One region of the Pseudarthrobacter sp. CCNWLW207 genome, then DNA from elsewhere that is predicted to be linked to it. Evidence: predicted binding sites of a transcription regulator. Region 1 holds the regulator's gene; the other holds the start of a gene.
The links. Region 1 encodes LexA, which represses DNA repair genes until DNA is damaged. Its sites were predicted from a motif close to TCGAACANNTGTTCGA; they were not measured.
Positions count from the first base shown of each region.

Region 2: a site for LexA is predicted at 1,358-1,373, ahead of V9L17_RS08615 (DUF6504 family protein). Genes of this name have one in related genera too.

Region 1 covers NZ_JBBCBS010000010.1:48,958-52,362, forward strand. The annotation lists gene V9L17_RS16705 (histidinol-phosphate transaminase) at 1-315, opposite strand, end outside; gene V9L17_RS16710 (LysM peptidoglycan-binding domain-containing protein) at 372-782, opposite strand; gene lexA (transcriptional repressor LexA) at 1,130-1,876, shown strand; gene V9L17_RS16720 (ATP-dependent DNA helicase) at 1,951-3,405, opposite strand, start outside.
Region 2 covers NZ_JBBCBS010000004.1:155,880-159,284, forward strand. The annotation lists gene V9L17_RS08600 (VOC family protein) at 32-454, opposite strand; gene V9L17_RS08605 (chorismate mutase) at 474-794, shown strand; gene V9L17_RS08610 (hypothetical protein) at 888-1,277, opposite strand; gene V9L17_RS08615 (DUF6504 family protein) at 1,444-1,776, shown strand; gene V9L17_RS08620 (DNA polymerase III subunit alpha) at 1,773-3,405, shown strand, end outside.

The sequences.
Region 1 (3,405 bases):
CTGGAGGATTTGCTGAAGCACTTCGTTAGAGCCGTTGGCTGCCCAGATGTTGGTTGCGTCAAGACCGTGGCCAAGGTACTCGGCCAGCGCAACGCGGAGATCGGAAAATTCACGGTCCGGGTAGCGGTTCAGGCCGGCGGCTGCCTCGGTGACTGCTGCGCTGATCGCGGCCCGTACGTCCGCAGGAACGCCGTGGGTGTTTTCGTTGACGTTCAGCAGAATGGGAACATGCAACTGGGGAGCCCCGTACGGGGTCAGGCCACGGAGGTTGCTGCGGAGGGGAAGGCGGTTCAGACGCTCTAGCTGGTCATTCACCTGAACAGTTTAGTGCCGAAGCATGGACCCCGAAAATGTGACGGTCAGCGGCAGCGTCACTTCACAGGTACAAACAGCTGCTGGCCTGGCACGACAGCGCCGGCAGTGAGGTTGTTGAGCTGGACGATGTCCGCTATCACGTCACGGGGATCGCGCTCGGGCGCAACCGCTGCCGCGATCGCCCACAGCGACTCCCCGGACTGCACGGTGACGGACACTGTCGGTGTGACTGCGAGATCGGCTGCGGAGTCTGCTGCCTTGGCGGGGGCGTTCAAGAATCCCGCCAGCAGGAAGATCAGGACAGCGAGCAGGACCAGCGGGATGCCGATCAGGACCACCCGTCCGCGTCGCGTCAGGCGAAGGGGCGGCAACGGCTGCTTGCCGGGGCGGACCTGCGGGACTGACGTGAGGTGCTGTACCGAGACGAACTGCGGACGGGAGTCCTGCGATGCTGAAAACGCTGACATGAAATGAGCCCTCCTGGACCATGCTTTGCTGCCCGGAGTGTTCCTTCCGCTTGTCCGGCGAAGCGGACGTTCCCGAAGTATTCGAATCTTCGAACGCTTCCGGAAGCGAATAGAACACATGTTCGAACTTTGCTTCTTCTGTTTTAGCACTTATCAACGAACATTGTCGAGACTCGCTAGAACAAATGTTTGAAAAAGTGTTGCGGCTGGCCTACGTTTGAACCAAGGATCAACCACCCGAAGTACAGCCACCTCTGTAGTTGATCAGCAGGGTCTGACAATCAATGCCGGAGGCTCCCGGCACCCGGCGCCGGAGGCACCGGGGCAACGGAAAGGCATTGGCTAACATGGCAGCAGCAGCCGGCGGCAGGGCGACCCAGCGGGGTCCACAGCCCCAGAGGACTCCCAAGGGGCTGACTGCCCGTCAGAAGAAGATCCTGGAAACGATCCAGCGTTCAGTCAATGACAACGGATACCCCCCGTCCATGCGCGAAATTGGCGACACCGTGGGGCTGGCCAGCCTCTCCAGCGTGACGCATCAACTCTCGCAGCTGGAGAAGTTGGGATACCTGCGCCGGGACCCTAAGCGGCCACGGGCCATGGAGGTCCTGATGCCGCTCACCTTGGATGGCGGGACTGCCAAGGCTCCGGGCTCCGCCGCACCGGCAACCCTGCGGGGCATCAGCGGCGGGAAGGTAACGGAGCTTTCCACTGCCATGGATACGGCCATGGTTCCCCTGGTGGGCCGGATCGCAGCCGGCGGGCCGATCCTTGCGGACCAGGTGGTTGAAGACGTGATGCCCCTCCCCCGCCAACTGGTCGGTCAGGGCGAGCTCTTTATGCTCAGGGTGGCCGGAGACTCCATGGTGGACGCGGCCATCTGCGATGGCGACTGGGTGGTAGTGAGGCGCCAGGCCGACGCCGTGAACGGGGACATCGTCGCAGCACTCCTGGACGACGAAGCAACCGTCAAGACGTTCCGCCAGCGGGACGGCCACACGTGGCTGTTGCCGCAGAACACGCAGTACGAACCCATCCTTGGCGACCACGCCACCATCATGGGCAAGGTCGTTTCGGTTCTGCGTTCACTCTAGGTACAGTCCCCAGCAGCAAAAAGATCAGCTGGGCCCTCCCACAAGGGCTGGCTCAGCTGATCTTCGCAGTTAACTCAGGCGTGCTCTTTGGACAGCCGTTCCAGCGCCGCGAACGCGATCTTGCGATCTGTGGTAGGCCAGAAGGGCGGCAGCGCACCCCGGAGGAATCCGGCGTACCTCTCGGTGGCCAGCCGTGAATCAAGCACCGCCACCACACCTTTGTCCCCGGTGGACCGGATCAGCCGGCCGGCACCCTGGGCAAGCCGGATGGCGGCATGAGTGGCGGAGACCGACATAAAGCCGTTGCCGCCGGCCTGGGCGACGGCCCGGGAACGGGCAGTCATAAGGGGGTCGTCCGGCCGAGGGAACGGAATGCGGTCAATCACCACCAGCCGGCAGGAGCCCCCGGGTACGTCCACTCCCTGCCACAGGGACATGGTTCCGAAGAGGCATGTGTCGGGCTCGTCGGCGAACTGCTTGACCAAGGCGGTCATCGTGGAATCGCCCTGGCAGAGGATGCTCAGTCCCAGACGGGGCCGCAAGGCGTCGGCTGCTTCTTCTGCGGCGCGGCGTGAGGAGAACAGGCACAGTGCACCGCCGCCTGAGGCCCTGATCAGCGCCTCGAGCTCCTCCAGTGCCTCCGGGGACACACCGCGCCCGGGCTTGGGCAGGTGCCCGGCAACGTACAGTATTCCCTGCTTTGGGTAGTCAAACGGGGAACCGACGTCAATGCCCGTCCAGCTCGGGGCGCCCGGGCCCACAAGGCCCAGCCCGCCGGCGGCCGGCTCGAAAGCGGAGCCGATGGCCAGTGTGGCCGAGGTCAGCACCACGGTGTGGCCTTCGAACAGTCCCTCGCGAAGCTTCCCTGCGACGCTGAGCGGTGCGATGTTTATCAGTGCCGGTGCGGCGTCGTCGGGCTGCGCATAGCCTTGCTGCGGATCGAAGGTGCTGGCGCGCGAGAACCACACCACTTCCCGGTTCTCCCGGGCCACGATCAGCCGTTCACACAGTTCCAGGATGAGCATCAGGCGTGAGCGCGCGAGCTGGCGCCCGCCGTCGGCCGTCTGGCTGCTGTCCCCCTTCGAGTCGGACAGGGCAGCCCTGCAGGCGTCACGCAGTTGGTCGATGCAGTCCAGCTGCTCGTCATTTAGGCCGTTGGGAAGGAGCCCGTTGGGAACCCCTGCCAATGCCAGTTCCAGGTTGGCGGCCGCAGCGTTGAGGGCGTCCACCGTAATGGCCGTGTGCTTCCGCGCTCCGGCAGCCGCCGCATGGACCATCGCTACGGACAGCTGCCCGGACACCGCACCAGTCACCCGGTCCTGGAGTTCGTGCGCCTCGTCAACCACCACGACGTCGTATTCGGGCAGGACAGCCAGCCCCTCGAACGCGCTGACGGCGAGCATCGCGTGGTTGGTGACCACAACATCGGCGTCGGCCGCGTCCTGGCGGGCGAGTTCGCTGAAGCATTCAGCGGCCATCGGGCACTTCTGCGCCCCCAGGCATTCCATCGACGTCACCGAAACCTGCCG
Region 2 (3,405 bases), on a different contig from region 1:
CCTGACCCGGGGCGGCGGGGGTTCCTGACTCCTAGACGGTGACCTGGCCGGCGTCGTCCACTGCCCACGTGGGGTTGTAGGCAATTTCCCAGCGGAAGCCGTCCGGGTCCGCGAAGTAGCCGCTGTACCCGCCCCACGGCTGAGTGACCGGCTCCGCAACGATCCTCGCCCCGGCAGCAGCGGCTTCGGCCATGACCCGGTCCACTTCCTCCGTGCTGGCCAGGTTGTGGCTGAGCGTGATGCAGGGGACCGGCCCTGGCGCATCAACTCCGGCCTCGGCCTGCATTTGGCCGGCGTTCCACAGGGAGAGGATGAGTCCGTGGTTGACCTGGATGAATAACACGTCATCAGGGAATTCCTTGTGCACGGGCCAGCCAAGGCCTTCGGCATAGAAGCGGCGGGAGGCGGCTACGCTGCGCACACCTAGTGAGATGAAGTCGACTCTGGGCTGCATGCTTCGATACTGTCAGAAGATGGCGACAATTCAAGGAAACGATAGGGACGCGCTGGCCGACAAGGAACAGCTCGCCGCCGTGCGGATTGCAGTCGACGAGGTGGATGACCAGATCGTCACCCTCATTGCCCGGCGCGAACGGCTGATCAGGATTGCCGGAACCCTCAAGGGGGACGACGCCGAAGTCCGGGCCCCTGGCCGGGTGGAGCGGATCATCGAACACGTCCGGTCCGCCGCGGAAAAGAAGGACATCGATCCGGACATCGTGGAGTCAACGTACCGGGCCATGATCTCGGGATTCATCGAACTCGAGCTGAAGGTCCACAAAGAAAACAGCTGACACTGTCCCCAGCAGTCCCGAGCTGTTCCCAGTAATTCCAAGGCGCCCTGCCACCGGATTTGTTCCGGCAGGGCGCCTGCTCTTTTTCCCGGGTTAGAGTGATTCCTCGACGGCGATGCCGGACTGGAATTCCCGGCCATCGGCCTCACTGAACGCCGACATGATGTGTCCCTTGCCCAGCCCGTGGATAGCATCCATAGGGAAGACTCCGGTAATGGTGCTGCCCGAATGCGTGACTCCGCTGAGGTCGTAGTTCTCCTCGGTTCCCTGTTCATGGCTGAACGAGTAGAAGGCGATCGCCTCCCCGTTCATGAATTCAATGCCCAGCCGTCTTTGCGACGAGTAGTCAGGGCTGGCAGCCATAAGCCCCACCACGTACGCACCCGAGCCCGGGATGTTGCCTTCAATATCAAAAGTGGCCAGGAGCGTGGAGTCCTGGGCTTTGATGCTTACCTGCTTCAGGAGTGCGTCATTGGTGCTCATGCCACCATCCTGCTACCTGCCGTCCCGTCCGTCCACCCCTGTCTAGGTTTTGCCGGGGCACCGGCGTAGACTGGATTTATTCGAATATGTATTCGAACAGCCGTGTTCGAAACCCCGGGATGACCCGTCCCCGGGGCAACGGTTCATTCAGTTCCGGGAGGCGCCCATGGGCATGTTCAGCGAATCAGTTGACGTCCTTTGCAGCGCATCCGGACAGCCGGTGTCCCTCCAGTGGGCAGGGCGGCACTACATAGTCTGCGCCGAACCTGTCCGGTGGTTCGAACGCAGGCAGTGGTGGGCCGAGGAAAGCCGCGCACCCCTGGGAAGCGGGCCAGGGCTGGTGGACCACGAAATCTGGCGGGTCCAGGTGCGGGCAGAACCAGCTGAAACCGGCCACCTGAAGCAAGAAACCCTCACCCTGGACCTGAGCCGCCACCTCGGAAGCGGCCGCTGGCGGCTGCTCCGGATCCATGACGCAATCCACCCCAGAACAGCATGACCTTCACACACCTCCACGTTTCCACAGCCTTCAGCGCCCACTACGGGGTGTCCTGGCCGGACGAACTCGCCCAGGTTGCTGCCTCCGACGCCGCCACAGCGCTCGCCTGCACTGACCGGGACGGCCTGTACGGCACCGTCAAACACCTCAAGGCCTGCATGGCAGCAGGGATTGACCCCATCGTGGGTGTTGACCTTGCGGTGTTCGACGACGACGGCGACCACCGAACCCAGCTCGCCGGACGGGTGGTGGTCCTCGCCCGCGGCCACAACAGCGGTGCGGGCTATCGTGCGCTGTGCCGGCTCGTGTCCGACGCCCATGCCCGGACCTCCGGCAAAGCCGGGGGAGCAGTGCCGGTAGCCGTCACCCGCGCGGAACTTGCCTCCCGGACGCTTGACCCGAAAACCCTGAAGCCGGTCCTGACTGTCCTGATCGGCCCGGATTCCGACGTCGGACGTGCCATGGGCGGGCGGCGGTACCTGCGTCCCCGCACCCTCTTCAAACGCTGGCTTGATGCCATGCCCCGAGGAACCATAGTCGCCGAAGTGGTTTCCCAGCTGAGCTCGCCTGGCTCACCACTGAGCACAGCCCACGCAGTGCGGATGCTCAAACTCGCGGAGGAGCACCAGGTCCCGGCCGTGCTCACCAATGCCGTCCGGTACTGCGCCGAGGACGGCGCCGCAACGGCTGACGTCCTGGACTCGGCCCGCACACTGAAGTCACTGCCTGAACTGGCCGCAGAACCCCTCCTTCAGCCCAACGGGCAAGCCTGGCTGAAGTCGTCCGTCCAAATGCTCCAGCTGGGCAAGGAAATCATCGGCGCCGCAGGATACGGTGCGGCGGACCTCAAACAGCTCATGGCGCAGACAGAAGCGCTCGCCGACCTCTGCCGGATTGACCCCGTAACAGACATGGGCTGGAAGCAGCCCGTAGTCCCTGAAGCCTCGGTCATCGGTATCAGCCAGGACCCGCACCTTGAGCTGGTCCAGCGCTGCGAGGCCGGTATCGGCAAGAGGTTTCCCGGCGTATCCGGTACCGCCGAAAAGGAAATGCGCTCGCGGCTGGAGCACGAACTGGGGATCATCCGGAACCTTGGGTTCTCCTCCTACTTCCTGACTGTTGCTGAGGTTTCCCGGATGATCATTGACATGGGAGTCCGCGCCGCAGCCCGGGGTTCAGGAGCTTCCAGCCTGGTCAACTACCTCATCGACGTCAGCCAAGTGAACCCCCTGCAGCATGACCTGATCTTCGAACGGTTCCTGTCCCAAGACCGGGCCACCTTGCCGGACATCGACATCGATGTTGAAAGCGCTGAGCGGCACAACGTATACCGGAGGATCTTTGACCGCTTCGGTGCCGAGCGCGTCACGCTGATGAGCATGCAGAACGGCTACCGTGCCCGCGGCGCTGTCCGGGATGCCGGCATGGCCCTGGGCATGGACGAGGGCGATGTGGGGGAGATCGCCAAGCAGCTGTGGCGTTTTTCGGCCCGCAAGTTCCGCGAAGCGCTGGTGGAGAAACCTGAACTGCGCGAGTTCGCCGGCAGGGTGGAGCAACGGGAGTTCGCCGAAAACCAGCAGCTTGACCTGCTGGTGGACCTCACGGAACGGCTGGACCGGCTTCCCAGGC